DNA from 2 places in the Paenibacillus albicereus genome. Region 1 is predicted to be linked to the other one. Evidence: predicted binding sites of a transcription regulator. Region 1 holds the regulator's gene; the other holds the start of a gene.
What was found. The regulator LexA, encoded in region 1, represses DNA repair genes until DNA is damaged. The targets are predictions, from matches to a motif close to CGAACATATGTTCG.

Region 1 (11,854 bases):
ACGACCGAGCTCAACGACCAGGGCGGCTACTTCGACCTGGCGCCGATGGATCTCGGCGAGAACTGCCGCCGCGAGATCGTGCTCACGCTCGAGGAGATGGGCTTCGAGATCGAGGCTTCCCACCACGAGGTGGCGCCGGGACAGCATGAGATCGACTTCAAGTACGCCGACGCGATCAAGGCTGCCGACCAGATCCAGACGTTCAAGCTCGTCGTCAAGACGGTCGCCCGCCAGCACGGACTTCATGCGACGTTCATGCCCAAGCCGCTTTTCGGTGTCAACGGCTCCGGCATGCACTGCCACCAGTCTCTGTTCCGCGGCAGCGAGAACGCCTTCTACGACGAGAGCGACACGCTTGGCCTGAGCGTGACGGCGCGCCAATACATGGCAGGCGTCCTGCGCCATGCCCGCGCGATGGCCGCCATCACCAACCCGACCGTCAACAGCTATAAGCGGCTCGTTCCCGGTTACGAAGCGCCTTGCTACGTCGCCTGGTCGGCGAGCAACCGGAGCCCGATGATCCGCATTCCGGCCTCGCGCGGCCTGAGCACGCGCGTCGAAGTGCGCAACCCGGACCCGGCGGCGAATCCGTATCTGGCGCTGGCGGTCATGCTGAAGGCCGGCCTTGACGGCATCAAGAACAAGTATCCGCTGCCGGCGCCGACGGATCGCAACATCTACGTCATGACCGACGAGGAGCGTCTGGACGAGGGCATCCCGAGCTTGCCGGAAGACCTGCGCGAGGCGCTCACGGAGCTGCTGCGCAGCGAGATCGTCACCGAGGCGCTCGGCGACCACGCGCTTGCCCACTTTTACGAGCTCAAGGAAATCGAGTGGGATATGTACAAGACGCAAGTGCATGAGTGGGAGCGCGACCAGTATCTGACGCTGTACTGATTGACGCTGTACTAATGAGGAATCATCCTCAGCCGATTCCGGCTGGGGATCTTTTTGAAAAGTCGGGGGAGACGAACGATGAACATTAAAATCGACGATTTGAATGGACCGGAGATCCAGGCGCTGATCGCAGAGCATCTGCGCGGCATGTCGGAGAGCTCTCCGCCGGAGAGCATCCATGCGCTGGATTTAAGCGGATTGAAAAAGCCGGAAATCACCTTTTGGAGCGCATGGGAGGACGGCGAGCTGCTCGGCTGCGGAGCGGTCAAGGAGCTCGATGCCGCTCATGGAGAGCTGAAGTCGATGCGCACCGCATCCCGCCATTTGCGCAAAGGCGTCGCGCGGGCGATCTTGGAGCATATCATCGGCGAGGCTAGCCGCAGAGGATACAGCAGGCTCAGCCTGGAGACAGGCTCGATGGAAGCTTTCTTCCCCGCCCAAAAGCTTTATGCGTCCTTCGGCTTCACCGAATGCGGTCCTTTCGGAAGCTATGCCGAAGACCCGAACAGCATGTTCATGACCAAAGAGCTGCGCTAGAGCCGTTGAGTTCGGAACGATTATAAAAGAATAAAGAGCGTTGTCCGTGGCGGACAGCGCTCTTTTCGTATTCTAAGGGGCAGCCGCATCCCCGTCCTCGTAGACGACTTCCAAAGCCGTGTTCTCGTCATAATTGCCGAATCCTTTGCCGAACAGCGTCAATCCTCCTTGATGGACGGCATCCTCTTCGACGGACAAGCGAAGCGTCCATTCGCGGCGGCGAAGGTCGATGTCCTGCAGCCTGGCGTCGGACAGCTTCAGCCCGTCCATGAAGGTGCCGTCCGCCGTGACACGCAGCTGCTTGAGCAAGCCGTACTGATTCGTGAACGGCGACCACCAGTCCGGCGTGAATTTGCCCGGCCGGTCTCCGTAGTCGCCGGGACTCGTCCATGTGCAAAGCTCGATGCCGTTCAGCGTGAACGTGATGTCCGATGGGAAATGGTTGTTCGTAGAAGGCGCCTCCGAGGCGACCTCAAGCGTCAGGATGAGCTCGAGCGGCCTCTGGCTGGAGAGCAGATAGTTCGGCGCCTTGTATTCCACAAACCCATTGCCGCCGAACCAGAGTATGGCGGCGGAGATGCGACCCGGCTCCCAAAAATAACGCGGATCGTCGAAGCTGCCGATAACGCTGTCCGCCGTGGCGAGGCCGCAAGTCGGCTCGATGCGGAAGTCGGAGTAATGTCCGACCGGCAGCTCGATCCGATGGCTTTTGCGCCGAAGGACCGGAGCGGATTCGGCAAATTGGACGTGCAGCGACTGGACAGCGGGCTCGCATCTTTTCTGCACGCCGCTCTTCCCGGGGACAAGCTCGTAGCGGATCAGCCCGGCTTCCGCAAGCTTGCGCACATGCATCGTCATGATGGCGCTGGAGAGGCCGCAAGCGGCTGCGAGCTCCTTGACGTTCATCGGCTTGTCCTGAAGCAGCCGCAGGATGCGAAGCCGGACGGGACTGGCCAGAGCTTCGTAGACAGGGAGGGACGTCTCCGTCAGGTCGAGCGAGAGATCAGAGTCCATGGAATCGTATCCTTTTCAAGTGATTTGCTTTCATATTAAGGAAGCCGAGATCTAAATACAAGCCGCGTCGGAAATTCGACCGGAATGGCGTTGACGGTTGGAACCCATTCCCTTATACTATTCGCGAAGTAATTACTTAATTAATATAAATATTAATTAAAGGAGCATCAAACATGACCGCCAAAGGCATTTTGAATCTCGACATTTCAAGAGGAAAGATCGATCGCAACGTGTACGGTCATTTTTCAGAGCATCTGGGACGCTGCATTTATGAAGGCTTCTGGGTCGGTGAAGATTCCGCTATCCCTAATGTGAACGGCATTCGCAGCGATGTCGTGGAAGCGCTTAAGCGAATCCGAATTCCCGTGCTGCGCTGGCCGGGGGGCTGCTTTGCCGACGAGTACCATTGGAAGGACGGCATCGGCTTGCCGGAGAAGCGCAAGCGCATGATCAATACGCATTGGGGCGGCGTCGTCGAGAATAACCATTTCGGCACGCATGAGTTCATGGAGCTGTGCCGACAGCTAGGTTGCGAGCCGTACATCAACGGCAATGTCGGGAGCGGCACGGTGCAGGAAATGGCCGAATGGGTCGAGTACCTCACGTTCGAGGGGGTGTCCCCGATGGCGGAGCTGCGGGCTGCGAATGGCCGCGAGGAGCCTTGGAAGGTGAAGTATTTCGGCGTCGGCAACGAGAACTGGGGCTGCGGGGGCAACATGCGGCCGGAGTATTACGCCGATCTTTATCGCCGCTACCAGACGTACGTCCGGAACTATGGCGGCAACCGGATAGAGCGCATCGCCTGCGGCGCGAATTCCGACGACTATCGCTGGACCGAGGTTCTCATGCGCGAGGCGGGGCGCTACATGGATGCGCTCACGCTCCATTACTATACGCTGCCCCGCGACAGCTGGCAGGACAAGGGCGACGCGACCGGCTTCGACGAGGCGGAATGGTTCTCGACGCTCCAAAAGTCGCTCCGCATGGAGGAGCTGATCTCGCGCCACAGCACGATCATGGACCAGTACGATCCCGAGGCTAGGGTCGCGCTTATCGTCGATGAATGGGGGACCTGGTACAACGTCGAGCCGGGCTCGAATCCGGGCTTCCTGTATCAGCAGAATACGATTCGCGACGCGCTTGTCGCCTCGCTGACGTTCCATATCTTTCACGAGCACAACCGCCGCGTACGGATGGCCAACATCGCTCAGACGGTCAACGTGCTGCAGGCCGTCGTGCTGACGGAGGGAGAGAAGGTCGTCCTGACCCCGACTTATCATGTGTTCGACTTGTACAAGGTGCATCAGGATGCCGAGCGTCTGGATCTGCGCCTGGACAGCGGCAGCTATCGCTTCGGCGAGGAAGAGATTCCGGCTGTGAGCGGCACGGCGACCCGGGACAAGGACGGCCATGTTCATCTCAGCCTCTGCCATGTCGATCCGCATGCCTCGGCCGAGACGAGGCTGACCTTGCGAGGTCTGCAGGGAGACGGCAGCTGGTCGGGCCTCGTGCTCGCCGGAGACAGCATCGACGCGCACAACACGTTCGAGCAGCCGGAGCGCTTGCGGCCCGAGGCGTTCGAGGACTTCCGGGAAGAGGGAGAGGAGCTGATCGTCACGCTGCCGCCGATGTCGATCGTGACGTTGAAGCGGAGCGCGCCGGCTCAGGCCTGATAGCACCATGGCGGACATGGACTGCAAAGGCTGCCGGGAGGGCTACCGGGTAACCGAAGCGCAGATGCAGCGGCTGCTTGCGACGTCCGCATTCGCCCCGGACAAGCGGGTGGACGCGGAAACCTACGAGCGCCGCCTCGAAGCTTGCCGAGCCTGCTCCAAGCTGGAGGACGGACGTACATGCCGGTCATGCGGCTGCATCATGCCCGTCGTCGCCTGGCTGCGGGATCGGGCTTGTCCTCTGCCGGGACAGCGGCGCTGGGACAGCGAGCCGTGAACGATGAAAAGCGGTTCCGGCAGCTTGCGATGGATGGTGAAGAAGAGAAAAGGACGATTCCGCTCTTTCGGAATCGTCCTTTTTTTGCTGCCGTCCGCCCGGTCTAGCGCCGCTGCCGTCCGCATAAGCTGACATCAAGGATATCGGCCCCGAAAAGGAGAGACGCGCATGAGCCTGCCCCGAAAACGAATTCCGTCCGGTCCGCTGCCGGCGTCGGCCCTGTCGCGTGCGGCGGGGGCCATGCTGCCGCTGTACCGGGAGTTCCTCCGCAGCAGGCGATTCGCCGAGCGCTGGTCCGAAGCGGTCCGAGAGGCGGACCTCGATACGCTCCTCAGGCTGTTGAACCGGTTCGTCCCGCGCGAGGAAGTCCAATCGTTCAGTACGAACGGCATCGGCTTTTTTGTCGATCTGCGAGTCCCGCCGCCGCTGGAGCGCTATACGAACGCGACCACGATCGTCCCCGGCACGGCTCAGTTCACCTTCCAGCCGGAAGCGCTGCGGCTGATCAGCCGCGCCATCGTGCCGCTCTACCGTCGGCTGGCATCGAATCCGTCCTACGCGCGGCTGGTGGCGCTGGCGATCAGCCGAAACGACAACGCGAGACTGAAGCGCCTCGTGCTGCCCTATGCCCGCAGCCGCTACCTTGCTGGCATCCAGATCGAGAGCTCCGGCTTCGTCTTGAGGTTCAAATTCCCGGGCACCGGTCTCGTTTATCTGAATGAATTCTTCTACGAGAAGTTCGGCTGAACTCCGCGTGGCACCGCGAAAAACAAGAACCTTTGACAAAAAAACGCGCACTCTGTCGGAGTGCGCGCTTCGGTGAATAAGGGCGAAAAAGGCTGGGTAATGAAGGAAACTCGGCACCGTACTCCGCATTCTCGCGCGGGCGGCCGGGAGCGTCGGACAAGCTTAGTGGATGTCCCGGAACAAGCCGATGACCTTGCCGAGGATGCTGACGTTCTTGAGCCGGATCGGCTCCATGGAGGCGTTCTCCGGCTGCAGCCGGATGTGGTCCTTCTCCTTGTAGAAGGTCTTGACGGTCGCCTCGTCATCCTCCGTCATGGCGACGACGATGTCGCCGTTCGTCGCGGAAGACTGCTGGCGGACGATGACGTAATCGCCGCTATGTATGCCGGCCTCGACCATGCTGTCGCCGATGACGCTGAGCATGAACACGTCGTGATCGCCTACGAAATGAGCGGGAAGCGGGAAGTACTCCTCGATGTTCTCCGTGGCGGTAATCGGCACGCCGGCCGTAACCTTGCCGACGACCGGAATCTTGCTGACTGCGGTCGGGAAGGGAAGCTCTGCCGGAGAATCGCCGTCGAGAATCTCGATCGCGCGCGGCTTCGTGGGATCGCGGCGGATCAGGCCTTTCTTCTCCAGGCGGTCGAGATGGCCGTGGACGGTCGAGCTGGATGCCAGCCCTACCGCTTCGCCGATCTCGCGGACCGAAGGCGGGTATCCCTTGTCGCGGACTTCGTTTTTGATGAAGTCGAGAATCGCCTGCTGGCGGTTGGACACTTTAGACATCGCACTCACTCCAGAATTAGATATAGTAGACCAGCTTGTTTTTCAAAAGTATACCACAGAACCCGAGTTCGTACAAACATAAGTTCGAGAAACAGCTGTTCGCCCGGCCGATCGCAGCGAAGGGAACAAATGTTCCAAAATGCCGTTGACGGAAACAAGCGTTCGTGCTAATCTGATGCCAGAACAAATGTTTGGGGAGTGGATATCATGTTGACGTTATCGGGATACAGCAGTCCAAAACGAGTCGGGTCGTTGCCTGCGGCCGACGGGCTCTCGCCCATGAACGGACCGGTCCGCCGCACTTCGAGCCGGATCCGGCGCGGTTCCCTTTCCGGTACGGCCTTGCAGCGAGCCGAGACGCGCCTGGGGCGAGCTGCGTCCCGTCCCTTCCCCGCAAGGCTTTCGCGCCGGCTGATGCCCTGGGCCGTGTCGGGACTGCTGCTGCTCCTGCTTCTCGTCAGCCTCTGGGGCGTCGGCGGCGCCGAAGGAGCGGAGATCGCTCCTGCTCGCCCGGGAGAGGACACGGTGACCGTCACCGCAGGGGATACGCTGTGGTCGATCGCATCGGCCCACGGGATCGCGGACGATACCCGAGAGGGCGTCTATCGCCTCCAGAAGCGCAATGGACTTTCCTCCCCGTCCATTGAGCCCGGCGACACGCTCATCATTCCGGCCTCGCGCTGAACTTCGGCCCGCATGCGGCCTTTTCTATCGACAGCCATAGATTGTTCTCTTCAGCCCTCCGGCCTCGGCCCGAGGGCCGGGCTGCTTTCTTGACATGTGTTCCCTCATCGTTCAAAGTGAGAAGGAACCGCATTTTCGGCTGAGGGGGGGAGGAATCGGAAGTGGATATCAATGCGCTGATCAACCGGATCAACGAGCTGTCCCGCAAGGATAAGACGATCGGACTCACGCCCGATGAAGTCATAGAGCGCACACGCCTGCGCAAGGATTATTTGGATAATTTCAAGCGCAATTTCAGGCAGCAGCTGGACAGCATCGAGTGGACCGACGAGCCGAAAAAGGAGGAGTAGCGATGGAATACCGTCTGCTCGGCCGGAGCGGGCTGGCTGTCTCCGAGCTGTGCCTCGGCACAATGACGTTCGGCCATACGGCGACGGATGCCGACAGCGAGCGCATGATCGAGGAGTTCCGGGAACGGGGAGGGAACTTCATCGATACCGCCAACGTATACGTCCAGGGCCGCTCGGAAGAAATCGTAGGCAGGACGATCAAGCCGTATCGCGACGAGATCGTGCTCGCGACCAAGGTGAGGATGCGGACCGAGACCCATGTCAACGGCGTCGGCCTGTCCCGCAAGCATATCGTGCAGAACGTGGAGGCGAGCCTGAAGCGGCTCGGCACGGACTATATCGATCTCTACCAAGTGCATGTCTGGGACCGCCTTACTCCGCTCGAGGAGACGCTGCGGGCGCTCGACGATCTGGTCGCCTCGGGCAAGGTGCGCTACATCGGCTGCTCCAACTACCTCGCTTGGCAGATGATGAAGGCGCTGTCCATCAGCGATGCGAGAGGCTGGTCGCGGTTCGTCAGCGTGCAGCCTCAATACAGCCTCGCCTGCCGCGACATCGAGCGCGAGCTGCTGTCGCTGTGCCTGGAGGAGAACGTCGGCATCATTCCTTGGGCGCCGCTTGGGGGAGGCTTTCTGACCGGCCGGTACGGCCAGGACAAGCCCTCCGAAGGCCGGCTGTCCCGTCCATCGGGAGAAAGCGCCTGGGAGCTGCGGGCGACCGAACGCAACTTCGCGATCCTGGACAAGCTCCGGCACATCGCCGAGGCGGCGGGACGGACTCCGGCCCAGACGGCGCTGCGCTGGCTCGCGCAGGCGCCAGGAGTCGTCTCGCCGATCTTCGGCGCCAGCACGCTGGAGCAGTTCCGCGACAACATGGGAGCCGCAGGCTGGTCGCTTCCGGCCGACGCCTGGGCGGAGCTGGACGAGGCGAGCCGCCTGCCGGACGATTACCCGACCCGCTTCATCCGCAAGTTCGACCGCGACCTCGCCGCGGCCGAATGACCCGTCCGCCCCTACTGCGGACGGTTTTGATCCAGCCCACACTTCATAATGGAGGTTATCCGATTTGTCACGCTCCTGGGAACGCAAGGTGCGCCGTAACTCGGCGCAGCTCAATCAGAAATTGAAAAAAAGCGGCATCGATCCGATGGCCGCGAAAGGCCCTTCGGCCAGCTCGTCTTTGACGATGCGCTTCAAGGGCCGCAACTTCATCTCGCCGATCCTGCTGCTGCTGTTCGTCGGCGCCTACGCGATGCTGATGCCGATGCAGGAGCAGGAAGGCAGCAGCGAGGCGATGAACTGGTTCGTCGTTGCCGCCTACGCCTTCCTGGCGCTGATGTTCTTCCTGCGGCGCCCGTACCTGCAAGTCGGTCCGGATCACGTGCAGACGCGGCGCATGCTCGGAGACAAGAGGCTCGGCAAAGATGAGATCAAGGGAATCACGGTGCAGAAGGGCTATGTCATCATCCAGCCGGCCAAAGGAGGCAACTGGGTGTTTTCGCGCGTGATGAACCGCTATCCGGTCGAGCGGATGGGCGAGCGGCTGGAGAAGCTTGCGGCGGCTCACGGCATTCCATTCCAAAAAAGCTAGGCAGAGAGATTTCGGACGAGAGTCGGGGGGAGACGGATGATGGCGAAACAAGCGGTTCTATTCGATTTGGACGATACGCTGCTTTGGGACGACCGCAGCGTGAAAGAGGCTTTCCGCGCGACATGCGAGCTTGCCGAGGCGAGACGGGGCACGGACCCGGACCGCCTCGAGCATGAGGTGAGGGAAGCGGCACGGGAGCTGTACAGCTCCTTCGAGACGTTCGAGTTCACCAAAAGCATCGGAATCAACCCGTTCGAAGGGCTGTGGGCCCGTTTCAGCGGCGGCGAGCACGAGTCGTTCCGCAAGCTGGAGCAGCTCGCGCCGGGATACCGCAAGGAAGCGTGGACGCGCGGCCTGGCTGCGCTCGGCGTCGACGATCCGGAGCTCGGAGCCGAGCTGGCGGAGACGTTTCCCGAGGAGCGGCGCAAGCGCCCGATCGTGTACGAAGAGACGTTCGAGGTGCTGGACGCGCTCAAGGGCAAGTACAAACTGCTGCTGCTGACGAACGGGACGCCGGACTTGCAAGAGGAGAAGCTGCTCGGCGTGCCGGAGCTTTCGCCCTATTTCGACGAGATCGTCATCAGCGGGAGCTTCGGCATCGGCAAGCCGGACGCCAGCCTGTTCCGCCATGCGCTCGAGCTCATCGGCGTGCAGCCGGAGAATGCGGTCATGGTCGGCGACAAGCTGACGACGGACATTCTCGGCGCGAATACGATCGGCATGACGAGCATCTGGGTCAACCGCGACGGCAAGTCGCGCACGGACGAGATCGTGCCCGATCATGAGATTACCCGGCTCGACCAGCTGCTGCAGCTGCTCGGCTGAGAGGGAATTGTCCGACACGACAAAAGCACCTGCCTCCTAAAGGAGCAGGTGCTTTTGTCATGTCGCTCGCTCAGTGGGAGCGGTCAGGCCTTTTGGAACTCGGGATCGGCATAGTCATGCGCAATCCAGCCGTCCTTTTCGATGAAGAGCCGCACGGCGACGATTTGGCGGTTGTCCATCAGCGTGAAGAAATGAGGCTTGTTCTCCGGAACGGAGATGACGTCGCCGGCGCTGAGCTCGACGTCGAAGTAGCCGACATCATCCGTGCCCTTGATGATGAAGATGCCTCGGCCGGCCGTGATGGCGCGGATCTCGTCCTCGGTATGCGTATGCACGTTCTCGAACTTGGCGAGCAGATCCTCGATGTTCGGCGTCGCCTCGGACAGCGTGATGATGTCCCAGATCTGGTAGCCCCGGCGGCTCGCCAGATCGCGGATTTCGACATCATACGTTTCGAGGATGCGGGCCTTCTCCTCGTCGGTCAGGACGAATTTCTCGCGCAGCGGCTCTTCAAGCTTGTCTGGATTCCAATGCTCGTACAGCACTTCCTGCGAATCCAAAAAGGCTTTGACCTGCTCCTCGCCGGTGATGCGTTCATCCGTGTTGCGGATGCGAATTTCAGCCATGTCCAATTCCCTCTTTTCCTATTGGTATGTATTGATTAGGCTTATACCCTCTATTATAAATCAACTTTCAGAGCTTGTCGATGACACTCGCCTCTTCTTCTGCTACACTAAAAGGTAATGATTTTGGGGGGAAGGGTGTAGAGAATTGTCGAAGCCGACTTTGCATGAAATGCTGGAAAAGCGCATCCTGATTATGGACGGAGCCATGGGCACGATGATCCAGCAGGCGGACCTCCGCCCCGAGGATTTTGGCGGCGAGGAGCTCGACGGCTGCAACGAGATGCTCGTGCTGACGCGACCGGACGTCATCCGGTCCATTCATGAGGAATACCTCGAAGCGGGAGCGGACCTGATCGAGACGAACACGTTCGGAGGCGCCAGCATCGTGCTGGCCGAGTACGATATCCCCGAGAAGGCGCGCGAGATCAATCTGGCCGCCGCCCGGATCGCTCGCCAGGCCGCGGACCGATACAGTACGCCCGAGCATCCGCGCTTCGTCGTCGGGGCAATCGGACCTACGACAAAAACGCTGTCGGTGACCGGCGGCGTCACCTTCGACGGCCTCGTCGACAGCTACCGCGAGCAGGCGCTTGCGCTGATCGAGGGCGGCGTCGACGCGATGCTGCTGGAGACGAGCCAGGATACGCTCAACGTCAAGGCCGGCAGCATCGCCATCCGCCAGGCGTACGAGCAGGCGGGCGTGAAGCTGCCGCTCATGATCTCCGGCACGATCGAGCCGATGGGCACGACGCTGGCCGGACAGAACATCGAGTCGTTCTACATCTCGCTGGAGCATCTGGAGCCGATCTCGATCGGCCTCAACTGCGCGACGGGACCGGAGTTCATGCGGGATCACATCCGCACGCTGAGCGACATCTCCCATGCGGCGATCAGCTGTTATCCGAACGCCGGCCTTCCCGACGAGAACGGCCAGTACCACGAGTCGCCGCAGTCGCTTGCGCTCAAGATGGGCGCTTTCGCCGAGCGCGGCTGGCTCAACATCGCCGGCGGCTGCTGCGGCACGACGCCGGCGCATATCCGCGCGCTGGCGGAGACGATGGCGGGCTACGCCCCTCGGCAGCGCCAGGGCTCGCACGCTCCGGCCGTATCCGGCATCGAGACCGTTTACATCGAGCCGGACAACCGGCCGTACATGGTCGGCGAGCGCACGAACGTGCTCGGCTCCCGCAAGTTCAAGCGGCTGATCGTCGAGGGCAAGTACGAGGAAGCGGCGGAAATCGCCCGCGCCCAGGTCAAGAAAGGCGCGCATGTCATCGACGTCTGCCTGCAGGACCCGGATCGGGACGAAAGCGAGGACATGCGGCGCTTTCTGGAGATCGTCGTCAAGCTCGTCAAGGCTCCGCTCGTCATCGATACGACCGATCCGGCCGTCATCGAGCTGTCGCTCAAATACTCGCAAGGCAAGGCGATCATCAACTCGATCAACCTCGAGGACGGCGAGGAGAAATTCGAGGCGGTCGTGCCGATCCTCCATAAGTACGGCGCTGCCGTCGTGGTCGGAACGATCGACGAGCGCGGCCAGGCGATCAAGCGGGAGGACAAGCTGGCCGTCGCGCAGCGCTCCTACGACCTGCTCGTCGGCAAGTACGGCTTGCAGCCGGAGGACATCATCTTCGACCCGCTCATGTTCCCGGTCGGCACCGGCGACGAGCAGTACGTCGGCTCCGCCGAGGAGACGGTCGAAGGCATCCGGCTCATCAAGCAGGCGATGCCGCGCTGCCATACGATCCTCGGCATCAGCAACATCAGCTTCGGCTTGCCGGAGGCCGGCCGCGAGGTGCTGAACTCCGTCTATTTGTACGAGTGCACCAAAGCGGGCCTCGACTA
Region 2 (11,854 bases), 1.8 Mb from region 1:
ATGGGACATGTTGGCCATGAACTCGTTCTTGTAGCGGGAGCTGCGCTCCAGCTCCGCGGCATACAGCGTCAGCTCCTGCTGGATGCTCTGCAGCTCCTGCGACTTCTCTTCCGACAGGCGCGCTTGTCGGCCAAGCTGCTCATTGGATGCGGCCAGCTCCTCCTGCTGGGTCTGCAGCTCCTCCGCTTGCTGCTGCAGCTCCTCCGTCATCGACTGCGACTCCTGCAGCAGCGTGCGGATCTCCTCGCCCGTATGGACGCGATGCAGCGCGAGCGCCAGCTGCGCGGCAGCCTCCAGCGCCAGATCCTGCTCCAGCGGCGTGAACGGCTCGAACCGCGCCGCCTCAAGCACCGCGAGCGTTCGGCCTTCGAAGATCGCCGGTACGAGCAGCAGCTGCGGCAGGTTCGCCTCGCCGAAGGCCGAGGCGATCTTCACATACGACTCCGGCATGTCATAGTGGCTCATCCGCTGCTCGGCCAAGCAGCGTCCGACGAGTCCTTCTCCATGCTCGATGAAGGGCGGCAGGCCGGCCGGCCCGTCGCCGCTGCCGGTCACGGAGCACGCGAGCTTGAGCCGGCGGCTCGGCTTGAGCGATTCCACCGCGTAAAGCGCCGCGAACGGCGCCCGGAGCGCTTCGGAAGCGAAGCGCAGGAACGCCTCCTGCGTCTCGGCCGCCCCTCCGGTCTGCTGCAGCGCGGAGCCGATCGCGAGCGCCTGCCTCTGCTTCCAGTCGTTGCCTTCGACCTCGTCGAGCAGCCGATTCGTCGCTGCCGCCAGGTCGGCGATCTCATCGCGCGAGCGGATCTCGACCCGCTCGCGGAGCTGCGCCGAGTCCCGATTCCGTGAATCCGCCATGCCGGCGATCGACTCCGTGACGCTGCCGATCGTGCGCACGATCGAGCGCGAGATCAGCCAGCCGAACAGCCCCGACAGAACGATGGAGATGAGGAACAGGGAGAGCAGCGTCGTCCGCAGCAGGCTGTTGCTTCGGTCCAGCATCTCCAGCCGCTGCTTGGCCAGCTTCTGCTCCGCTTGGCGGAACGCATCGAAGCTGCCGCGAAGCTGGTCCATGTTCTGCTTGCCGCGGTCGATGGCGTAAAACTCGCGGATGGCAGCCTCGTCGCCGTTCTGCTTGGCTTCGATGATCGGCATCGTGATCGTAAGCCATTGCTCGATCGAGCCTCTCGCCAGCTCCAGCACCTTCGTCTGGCTTGGATTGTCGCTCACGAGCGCCAGGAGCTCGCTGTAATGGTTCTGCCACTGGGAAAAGCCCGAGCGGTACGGCTCGAGGTAGGACTCCTCCCCGGTGAGGATGAATCCCCGCTGTCCCGTCTCCATGTCGAGCAGGTCCTTCTCGATGGCGTTGGTCAGATTCATGACGGAGATGTCGTGCTCCGTCACGTATTCGGTCTCTTCCTGCACCGACGACAGCTGCAGGAAGACGATCAGGATCGAGACGGCGAGGCAGGCCAGGATGACGGCGTAGCCGGAGATGATTTTGAAGCGGATCGTAACTCGGCCCCGTCGGCTCGGGCGCCCGCTGTGGGATGCTTCCATCGGATCGTCGTGCTCCTATCTGCGCGCAGACGCGAGGGCATCTGCTTGTATGGTATCCAGCCGCCTTCAGGTGACGGGCGACTTGCCCCCGTCGAGGTTCATGGCGGTCCCTGTAATATAGGAGGCCGCTCCGGAAGCGAGGAAGACGATCGCGTTCGCAGCTTCCTCCGTATCTCCGATCCGCCCAAGCGGAATGTCGTGCCGGGGATCGCGCGCGAACTGCTCCCAGGTCTGGCCGGGACTCGTCCGCCGCCACTGGTCTTCGATCTGGGCGCTGCGGATGAGTCCGATGCAGACGGCGTTGACCCGGATGCCTTCCGGCGCCAGATCGCGGCTCATCGCCTTGGTGAGCGCCAGTCCGGCCGCCCGCGAGACGGACGACGGCAGCGACGCCTTCGGCGGCGTCTTGCCGCCGATCGCCGTCACGTTGACGACCGCTCCTCCGCCTGCCGCCTTCAGGCCCGAGAGGGCCGCCTGCGTCATATGGACGGCGCCGAGCAGCTTCAGGTCGAGATCGGCCGTCCACGCGGCCGGACCGACTTCCGCGAACGGAGCGGCGGCGGCCGTGCCGGCGTTGTTCACCAGGATGTCGAAGATACCGTCCCAGCGCTCCGCGATCGCGTTCACCGCTTCCGCCGCCGACTCCTGCCGGGAGACGTCGCCGACGATCGCCAGCACCTCGCCGCCCGTCTCGACACGGATGCGGGCCGCCGCGTCCTCAAGCTCTTCCTTCGTGCGGGCCACCAGGGCCACCTTGGCCCCTTGGCGGGACAGCTCCAGCGCGGTCGCATAGCCGATCCCCTTGCTGCCTCCCGTTACGATCGCCTTCTTGCCTTCCAGCTTCAGCTTCACTTGCGGTTCCTCCTTCGGACTTGGGATTGCAGCTATCTCGCGGCCTTCTAGCGGCTTGTCGAGCCGATCCGAGACATTTCCCGGGAAATCGACAGCCCTTCTTCTCCGTCTAGGAGGGACGGGATTTCACATACAGGCGGGCCCGCTCTTCCCAGATTTCGCCCGGCTCCAGGCCGAACAGCCCGATCTCCTCCGCAGGCAGCCCCGTGTTCGGGGCGTTGACCAGGCTGACCTGCGGCTCCGGACAGATGAACCCGCCTCTGCCGCCGTTGTTGTAGAGCATCCATTGCTTGTACGAGGTGCCGACATCGTAAACGAGCGTCATTCCACGCTTGCGGTCGGTCAATTCCATCCGGTTGCGGCCCATCTGCGGCTCGGCCGTGTAATGATGATCGAGCGAAGTCCAGAACGGATCGGCTCCGTCCCCTTTCATCGCCTCTTCCTCAGGAGCGAGCTCCATGAACGTCCCGGTCGGCAGCATGCGCTCGTTCATTTCCCAGCGGCGACCGGCCGTCAGCTTGAAGCTGTAGTCGCTCTCCCGGCTGCCCGGAGCGAACGGCACGTTCAGCGTCGTATGGAAGGCCAGCAGGCAAGGCATCGGCTCGTCGCCGTCGTTGCGCACCGTCACTTGCTGGGCGAGCCCGTCCGGTCCAAGCGCGTAGCGCAGGCGGACCGTAAAGCGGAACGGAAAGCGCCGATAGACCGGATGGTCCTCGTCGATGCGGACCGCGACCGTGACGAAGCTTTCGGAGCCTTTGCTGCCGAAGCTTTCGACCTCCCATGGAATCTGATGCAGGAAGCCGTGCAAGTGATTGTCGCGCTCCCTTTCGTTGACCGGCAGCTGATAGATCCGTCCCTGCCAGGGGAAGCGGCCGTCCTCATACCGATTGGGCGGGAAGAGCAACGGAATTCCCCAGACGACCGGATTCTCGCGAAAGCTCGCCATTTCCTCCTGCGAAGGCTCTCTCAGAAACCGGCATCCGGTGATTCGGTCCTGGAAGGCGATGAGATTGCCTCCGGCTTCGGGGAGCAGGACCGCCTCGTAGGCGTCCGCTCTCAAATAGATCGCCCTCTGGCCCTGGTAGATTCCTTCGAACGCACTGCTCGTTGCCATGACGCGACCGCTCCTCTCTCTACTCTAGTAGTAGAGTACCATATCGTCATCGGGATTTTCTATGAAAAGAGACGGCTGATCGGGCCAGGATGCGGCGAAAGCCCCGAAGCGCGGGCTTCGGGGCTTTCTTCGTCTGCGATGCGGCAGCGCGCGGGCCGGCCGCGGCAGGCGCGGAAGAAGGACTAGCGGTCGGCCGGCAAGCCCGGCTCCGGCGCAGGAACCGGATGCTCCCGCTCCTCGCGTCCGCCCAGGAACGGCCACCAGTTCGCCGTCCCGAACAGGCGCACCATGACCGGAATGAACAGCGGCAGGATCAGCACGGCGTACAGCAGCAGGCCGATCAGCACGACCGTCGCGATCTGCATCAAGGACAGCACGCCGGACGGCAGCATCGCCGCGAACGTGCCGCCGAGGATGACCGCGGCCGACAGGATGACGGAGCCCATGCGGCGCATCGCCAGCAGGATCGCCTCCTGAGGCGGCAGATGCCGGTACTCGCGGAAGCGGTCGAGCAGGAAGATGCTGTAGTCGACGCCCAGCGCGATCAGCAGCACGAAGCTGAAGAACGGCACGGGCCAGCTGATGCCGGAGTAGTCGAGCGCCCGGCTGAAGATCGCTTCTGCCGCCGCCATCGACGTATAGTAGGTGAGCAGCAGCGACGCCATGATATACGCCGGGATGACGAGCGAGCGGAACAGCGCGATCAAGATGAGAGAGATGCCCGCCATCATGAGCATGACCGTGCGCGAATAGTCCGCCTGGGAGATCGTGTTCAGGTCATGCTGCACGCTCGTGATGCCGCCGATCGCATGCTGCGAATCCGCATATGCCGTCCCCTCCAGCCCGCGCGCGACCGCTGCGTCCAGTTCGGGAATTTTGCGGAGCGTCTGCTCCTCGTACGGATTGGACTCGAACACGACATCCAGCGTCGCCATCGTTCCTTGCGGCGACAGGTAGGCTTCGACCGCCTGGCGGAACTCCTCGTCCTGGAGCGCCGCGTCCGGCAGGTTCCAGCCGGTCAGACTGCGGCTCGGCGCGTCCGCCAGCTCGGTCAAGTACGACTTCGCCTCCGCGAGTCCGCCGCTCACCTGCGAGATGCCGTCGACGCTCTGGTCGAGGCCGCCCGTCAGCTGGCCGAGCTGCTCGTTCAGCTCGGCAAAGCCTCGCTGCAGCTCCTGCTGGCCGCCCTGCAGCTGCTCGAAGCCGGCCGTCACCTGAGGCAGCTCTCCGATGGCTCGGCCTTGGCCGTCCGCAGCCTGCTCGATGCCCTTCTGCAGCGCATCGAGGCCGGAGGCCAGCTCGCGCAGGCCGCTGCCGAGCGCGGCCTGGCCGGCGCTCGCCTGCTCCAGGCCGCCGTTCGCCTTGCCGATGCCGGCAGCCGCTCCGGCCAGCTGGGCATTGGCCTGCTCCAGGCCGGCCGCCGACTGCTCGGCGCCGCCCTGCAGCTGAACGAGCGACTGGAGCGCCGCTTGGTACTGCTCGTCGGAGCCGAGCTCCGGGTATTTCCCTCCCAGCGCTTCGAACGCTTGCTGCACGCCGCTCAGCCCTTGCGCAAGCTGCTGCTGGCTCGAGGCCAGCCGCTCATACGCGCCCTGGAGCTGCTCCAGCCCTCCGGCCGCCTCGCGGTAGCCTTGCAGCAGCTCGTCGCTCGCCTGGGCGAGCCGAGCGGCGCTGGCTTGCGCCTGCCTCAGCCCGGCGCCGAGCTCCTTCGCTCCGACAGAGCCGTCCTGAAGCCCTCGGTGGATGCGCCGCAAACCTTGCTCCAGCTCCTCGACGCCGGCTTGCAGCCTGGCCGTGCCCTGCGTCAGCTCGCCCGCTCCGGCCTCCGCCTCTTCCAGCTTGGGCGCGTTGGCCGCCAAGCTTGAGCTCGCCTCGGACAGCCCTTGGCCGATCCGGTCGAGCCCCTCCGCGCTCCTTCCGATGCCGCTCTCGAGCGTGCCCGCCTGCGAGGCGACCTCCAGGTCCGTCAGCGGCTCTCCTGCCGGGCGCGTCGCGCTGCGCACGCTCTTGACGCCCGGCACCTTCGCCAGCTCGCGGCTCACCTGCTCCAGTGCGGCGAGGCCTTCCTTGTTGTCGAAGCTCTTCTCCGCCTTGAGCACGACCGTGCTCGGCATTGAATCTCCCGGCCCGAAGCTGTCCGAGATCAGGTTGAACGCCTTGACCGAATCGTACTTGTCGCCGATCTCGTCCAGCGAATTGAACGAGATCGCGTTGCGGTACGAGAGGAGCAGCGGCAAAACGATGACGGCCAGCACGAGCAGCGCCCAGACCGGGCGGCGCAGCGAGAAGCGGCCCATCCGCCCCCAGAGCCGGTTCTCGCTGTGCGAGAGCGAGCCTTTCTGCGGCCAGAACAGGGCAGGCCCGAGCACGGCCATGAAAAACGGCACGAGCGTCGCGAGCGCGAGCATCAGCACCGCCACGCCGACCGCGACGGCGACGGCCGAGCGATAGAGGCCGAAGGTCGAGAAGCCGATCGAGGCGAAGCCGATGAGCACGGCGAGCCCGGAGATGAGCACCGTCCGCCCGGCGTTCCGGTACGTCCGTACGATCGCCTCCGTCCGGTCGAGGCCGCTCGCCAGCTCTTCCTTGTAGCGGCTGATGAGCAGGATGCAGTAGTCCGTCCCGATGCCGAACAGGATCGCCACCATGAAGATCTGCGTGAACGTGGACAGCGGGAAGCCCGCGTATTCCGCCAGATAAGCGACGACCGACTGCGACAGCAGATAGCTGAGTCCGACGACGACGAGCGGGACGAACGGAGCGACTGCCGACCGGAAGACGAGGAACAGGATGACGAGAATGAAGATGACCGTAATATATTCGGTTTTCGCAAGCCCTTCCATCGAGCTGCGGATCTGATCCTCGTTGATCATCCATTCCGATGTATAGGAGTGGTCCACTTGGATCGTCGAAGCCGCCTCCGCGAGCACGTCTTGAAGCTCCTTCGGCTCCCTCCCGTCCGCCTCGATCGAGACGAGGGCGAGCATCGTCCTGCCGTCCTCGGCGATGAGCTGGTCCTCCAGCTCCTTTTGGTCAAAAGGTCCCGTGACCGAGGCGATGCCGAGGCTTTCCTTGCTCTTCAGCTCCGCGAGGCCGCGCCGAATCTCCTGCTTGTCGGCGTCGGTCAGCCCCTCGTCCCGATGGAAGACGAGCACGGCGGACTTCTCGTCGGCGGCCTTGCCGACCGACTCGCTCTGCGCCTCTTTCTCTTCGAGCAGCTTGGCCGCGGTCGAGGACGAGTAGCCGTCCGGCACCGTGATCTGCCCCTTCACCCGAACGAGCTGCTGCATGTCCGGCGCCAGCAGCATCAAGCCTGCCGCCAATGCGATCCATGCCGCGAAGATCGCCCACCGCCATTTCAAAATCGTTCTCATGCTCCACGCCCTCTCTGGCTTCTTGTCTCTATCGTCCTTTGGCCCCGCCGCTGGATCCTCGACCCGTCTCTTTAATCCTTCAGCCTCGCCGCTAGATCCTCGAACATCTCGATGAATTGAGTCGCCTCTTCTTCCGTGAATCGCGAAATATAGGCGCCGAGCGTTTCTCCGACGACCTTTCCCGCTTCCTCTGCGACTATCCGTCCTTCCTCCGTCAGCGACAGGTACGTGACCCGGCGGTCCCGGTCGTCTGGACGCCGGCGGACGAGGCGCTTGTCGACAAGCTTCGTCGTGATGGACGTGATGCTGCTCTTGCCGACGCAGAACGCATCCGCCAGCTCCGTGGATGTGCTGTCCGGATTCGCGTTCAGGTAGCGGATGATGCCGAACTGCTCCTGCGTAAGTCCATCCGGCAGCTTGTTCTGGATCAGCGCGGCGAATCTTCGATTGACCTGAGAGCTCGCCGCCTCGTACCGCTCGATGATTTCCTTCAGCTTGGCTTCCTGCATGACGGGCTCCTTTCGTACAAGTTCGACCATCTAATAGTTTGATATTCGAACAATATCACGGCAAAAAACCGTCTGTCAACTCGACAGACGGTACTTGGACAGATGGCATGTGGATAGACGATACGTGGATAGACGGCACATGGATAGACGGCACATGGATAGACCGCCGGCACGGACTGATGCCGCAGACGGGGTTCGATCCGCTGCCTCGGCCTTAATCCGCATAAAGCTCGACGATGCCTTGCGCCATGCGCCGCAGCTCCAGTGCCGCTTCGGGCGGCCAAACAATCTTCACGCAGGGACCGTAGCTAAGCAGTCGCGAGTACATCCAATAGCCTCCGTAAGGAGCACAGTCGACCTCCAGCCAGCCGTCCTCGCGCTGCCGAATCGCCTGTGCCGGATAGTCGTCCCGGACGCGGGTCCGAACGGAGGGATGAAACAGCAGCCGAAGTTCGATCTGCGGTTCTCCATCCGCTTCCCAACGCCGATCCAGCTCCTGAATCGTCATGGAATGGCGCTCGAACCGCTCCTCCAGCGGCTCGAGCCGCTGAATTCGGTTCAGCCTGAACGTCCGATAGTCCTGGCGGAGCCGGCAAAAGCCGTACAAGTACCAGACCATGTCCCGAAGCACCAGCCCGATCGGTTCGATCTCACGCTCCGATTCCTTGCCCTCCCAATCCGTGTACGCCATGCGGATGGAACGGCAGTGCTCCAGCGCCTGTTCCAGCTGCCCGAGCATTCTCTTCTCTCGCTCCCCGCATCGCCACGGGTTCAGCTCCAGCACGACCTGTCCCGCCCCGCTCTCCCGTTCGACTCCCGTCTCGGAGCGATTCAGCAGCGCGCTGACCTTGTCGAGCAGGCGGCCGAGCTGCTGCTCGCTCCAAGCGGCCTGCACGCCTTTGAGGGCGATCAGCATGGAGCGCAGCTCGTCCATGCTGAGATACTGTCGGTCGATCTGAAAGGTTTTCAGAATTTCATACCCGCCGTCCAGACCCGGATAGGACACGACGGGCACTCCAGCCGCGTTCAGCGCCTCCAAGTCTCGATAGATCGTGCGCACCGACACCTCGAAGCGCTCGGAGAGCTCCTGCGCTCCGACCCTGCGCCTTCCCAGCAGCAGCATCGTGATGCCGAGTAGCCTGGCCAGCTTCATTTCCGACTCCGCCTCCCTTGCGACCCGCGTTAGACCTTCCTTGCTTGCGGGTAAGGAAGACAACCCCCCCTCCTTGCCGGGACCGGCTAGGAGACTATTCCGAAACGAGGTGCTCGACATGACTGAACCAAAAGACAAATCCCTTTTGAACCAAACTCCCTCCATGGCCGACCGTGACCACCCGGAGCAGTTTCCGACGGAAAAGGAAAGCCTGATGGACCAGGACCCCGCCCAGCTCAACGTCGATCCCATCCCCGTCGAGGACTTGACGATCGAGCAGCAGGATGAAAAGGACAAGACGCATACGAAGGACGATTCCTCCAGCGCCCGCAAGTACAAGACCGGATTTTGACGCCACGCAGTCCGATGCGCGGCTAGCCCGGCGGCTCATAGCGCCTCGTCCTTCCCGACGATGCGTTCGACCGCATCTCGGTCCGCTTCTAAGGCACCGGCAGCCTCGGGCGGCCCTGCATCCACAGGCGAGCGGCTCGAGGCTCGCCCATGCTCATCGAGGGCATCCGATCGTCCAGCCGTCCTCGACCGCGAGCCGGCCAAAGATCGCGTCAATCGGCCTGCATTCAGAGCGGAAACGACATCTGCTCCATCACTTCTATGACAGGCCCCGGGCTGATGACGGCCGCGGGGTCTTCCCTGCGCGATGCCAGCCGCAGATGCAGCTTCCCGCGCTCCTCCAGCGGCCCGGCCGGATCCGAGCCGTCCTCTGCCGGGACGGGAGCATGAGGCAACCCGTGAAGAAGCCGCAGCTCATCCACCCGATTCCGGACTTCCTCCTCATAGCTGCGGATGGCGTAGGCTCCCTGAAAGATCCGCTCGTACTCCGGCAGCACGCCCGGAGCCGTCTGACGAAGCATGGCGTAGTACCAGTTCTTGACCTCTGGCGTCAGCCGCAGCAGCGAGCTCATCATGAACTGCGCGCCAGCGGACTTCACTGCGCTCATGAGCTCATGAAGGGCTTGCCTGGAATCGGACAGGAGAGGAAGAATCGGCGCGGCGAATACGCCCGCCGGCAAGCCGGCCTCCCGCAGCTCCCGAACGGCCTGCAGTCTCGGTCCCGACAAGGGCGAGCCCGGCTCCAGGCTGCGGATAAGCCGGTCATCCACCGTATGAAGGCTGATGTTGACCGACAGCAGCCGGCACTGCGAGAGCAGATCGAGATCCCGCAGCACGAGCGGCGAGCGTGTCGTGATCGATAGCGGCACTTGATAGCGCGCGAGCACCTTGAGGCATTCCCGCGTGATCCGATGGGTGGCCTCGGCGGGCTGATAAGGATCCGTAGCGGTGCCGATCGCGACATGCCCGATCTCCCTCGCCATCGCGGGCAGATCGAACCGGTGCCGTGCCGCTGTTCGATGAAGCTGCGCCTGGAGCGCCTCGGCGGCATTTTCCTTGATGAGAATTCTCCGCTGGAATTCGTCGCTGTCCATTCCGATGTACGATTGAAAAGCTCGGGCATAGCAGAAGCTGCAGCCATGCGCGCAGCCTCGGTACGGATTGATCGACCAGCTGAAAGGCATCTTTTCTTCCTTGACCCTCGACATGAGCTGCTTGACCCGAATCGATTCCCCTTTGGCTGCAGACACAGCTACCACCTCCTGCATTGCGAACATTTGTTCTTAATTTCAGTATAACAGCTCGATTGAGATTCGGCAACTGCCGAAAAAACCCGAATAAGCGGCAGGCGCCGTCCGGCGCTCGCCGCTTATTGCTAAGACCGCGGATGGCGGTTCCATGTTCAGTCCCGTGGCCGAGATGCGGCCAGACGCCCGACGAATCCCGGCAGCCAGTCCATGAGCCTCTCGAACCGGTACCCCGCCGCTTCGGCTTTCCCATGATCCATGTACCAGGATCCCGTCACCCCGTAAGGAGATGCATTCTCATCCGTGACGGAAGCCGTGATTCTCGGCGTTCTGCCCGTCGCCTCGCCGATGAGCTCCAAGAGCTCCCGCAGCGGGATGCTTCCCGCGGAGCAGGCGTTCACCGGACCCGACAGGGGCGCGGTCTTCAGCCAGCCAAGGAATCGCCCCGCCTCGTCGGAGCGGATGAACTGCACGCGCGCTTCCGGCGCCGGCAGGCCGATTTCAAGTCCGTTCGCGATCCGATCGACATGCCAGTGGAGCCGACGGGTATAGTCGTCCTCCCCGATGACAAAAGGCGGGCGTACGAAAATCGTCTCCATGCCCTCGGCTCCCGCCAGCACGGCCTCCGACTGCCTTTTGCCTTCGGCATAGCCGAGAGAGGAGCGGTCCGTCCCGGTTGCGGGATAACCGTAAGGGAGCCAGTCCGTCTCCGCCTGCGCCTTTTCGGCCGGCTCGTAAACGGACAGCGAGGAGATGAAGACGAAGCGCCGCGTCCGTCCCGCGAATGCCTCGCAAGCCAGCCTCGCATCATCGGGAGAGTAGCCGATCATATCGTACACGACATCCCAGCTCCGGCCCTGCACGGCCTCCAGCATCGATCCGGCATTCTCCCGGTCCAACCTCAGCTTCTCCGGCTCGCGGTCATACCGGACCTCCGTCCTGCTTGTGGAGCCGACGGTCACCGCGTGGCCCTCCCGCAGCAGCTCGTCGACCAGGTGCTTACCCATGAATCTCGTCCCGCCAAGTACAAGCACGTTCATTGCCTTCACCCTTTCTCTCCAGCGATGCCTCCTTACCATTCGCGACATGACGCCAAGAACCCTGCCTCGTCGCGGAGGCAGGGTTCTTGGCGGATCACGGAAGCGTTAAGCAAGCTTCCACAGTGCAGGGGTCGTAGACGGCTCCCAGCCGGCCAGCGCCGTATGAGGCTGCAAGCAGCTGTAAGTTTTTCCGCCATACGTCACTTTGTCCCCGGTTTTGTAGGCCGTGCCGGCAGTCCAGGCGGACGCGCCTGGCGTCGCCGTCGGAGCCGGGGTCGGCGTTGCCGTCGGGGTTGCCGTTGCCGTCGGGCTCGGCGTCACGCTCGGCTTCGGCGTTGCCGTCGGCGCCGGGGTTGGCGTCGCCGTCGGGCTCGGCGTCACGCTTGGTTTCGGCGTTGCCGTCGGCGCCGGAGTTGGCGTCGCCGTCGGTGTCGCACTAGGTGTCGGCGTCGGGCTCGGCGTTCCGCAAGCGCCGGTGGCCTTCCACGGACCGTTCGCTCCGCTGAGGTCAGGCCGGTCACCCTGCGTCCACCACTTCGCCTCGTATGCCGTGCCGTTGTAGGAAGCCTTCTGGCCGCCGGAGTAGGCAGTCGTCGCGTTCCAAGCGGCTGCGGTGCATGCGCCGGGAGTGACGGTCGGCGTCGGCGTCGCGGTCGG

Region 2: a site for LexA is predicted at 10,181-10,194, ahead of HGI30_RS19070 (SPL family radical SAM protein). Genes of this name have one in related genera too.

The regions. Positions count from the first base shown of each region.
Region 1 covers NZ_CP051428.1:2,471,595-2,483,448, forward strand. Annotated here, with positions in the region: gene glnA (type I glutamate--ammonia ligase) at 1-897, shown strand, start outside; gene HGI30_RS10900 (GNAT family N-acetyltransferase) at 976-1,434, shown strand; gene HGI30_RS10905 (ArsR/SmtB family transcription factor) at 1,507-2,448, opposite strand; gene HGI30_RS10910 (alpha-N-arabinofuranosidase) at 2,622-4,121, shown strand; gene HGI30_RS10915 (DUF6171 family protein) at 4,129-4,398, shown strand; gene HGI30_RS10920 (hypothetical protein) at 4,567-5,145, shown strand; gene lexA (transcriptional repressor LexA) at 5,308-5,931, opposite strand; gene HGI30_RS10930 (LysM peptidoglycan-binding domain-containing protein) at 6,346-6,615, shown strand; gene HGI30_RS10935 (DUF896 domain-containing protein) at 6,777-6,965, shown strand; gene HGI30_RS10940 (aldo/keto reductase) at 6,968-7,966, shown strand; gene HGI30_RS10945 (hypothetical protein) at 8,031-8,555, shown strand; gene HGI30_RS10950 (HAD family hydrolase) at 8,595-9,380, shown strand; gene HGI30_RS10955 (acireductone dioxygenase) at 9,464-10,006, opposite strand; gene metH (methionine synthase) at 10,152-11,854, shown strand, end outside.
Region 2 covers NZ_CP051428.1:4,225,616-4,237,469, forward strand. Annotated here, with positions in the region: gene HGI30_RS19035 (CHASE3 domain-containing protein) at 1-1,557, opposite strand, end outside; gene HGI30_RS19040 (SDR family NAD(P)-dependent oxidoreductase) at 1,624-2,409, opposite strand; gene HGI30_RS19045 (aldose 1-epimerase) at 2,519-3,523, opposite strand; gene HGI30_RS19050 (MMPL family transporter) at 3,706-6,897, opposite strand; gene HGI30_RS19055 (MarR family winged helix-turn-helix transcriptional regulator) at 6,969-7,406, opposite strand; gene HGI30_RS19060 (helix-turn-helix transcriptional regulator) at 7,621-8,559, opposite strand; gene HGI30_RS19065 (hypothetical protein) at 8,678-8,911, shown strand; gene HGI30_RS19070 (SPL family radical SAM protein) at 9,138-10,160, opposite strand; gene HGI30_RS19075 (NAD-dependent epimerase/dehydratase family protein) at 10,313-11,245, opposite strand; gene HGI30_RS19080 (glycosyl hydrolase family 18 protein) at 11,303-11,854, opposite strand, start outside.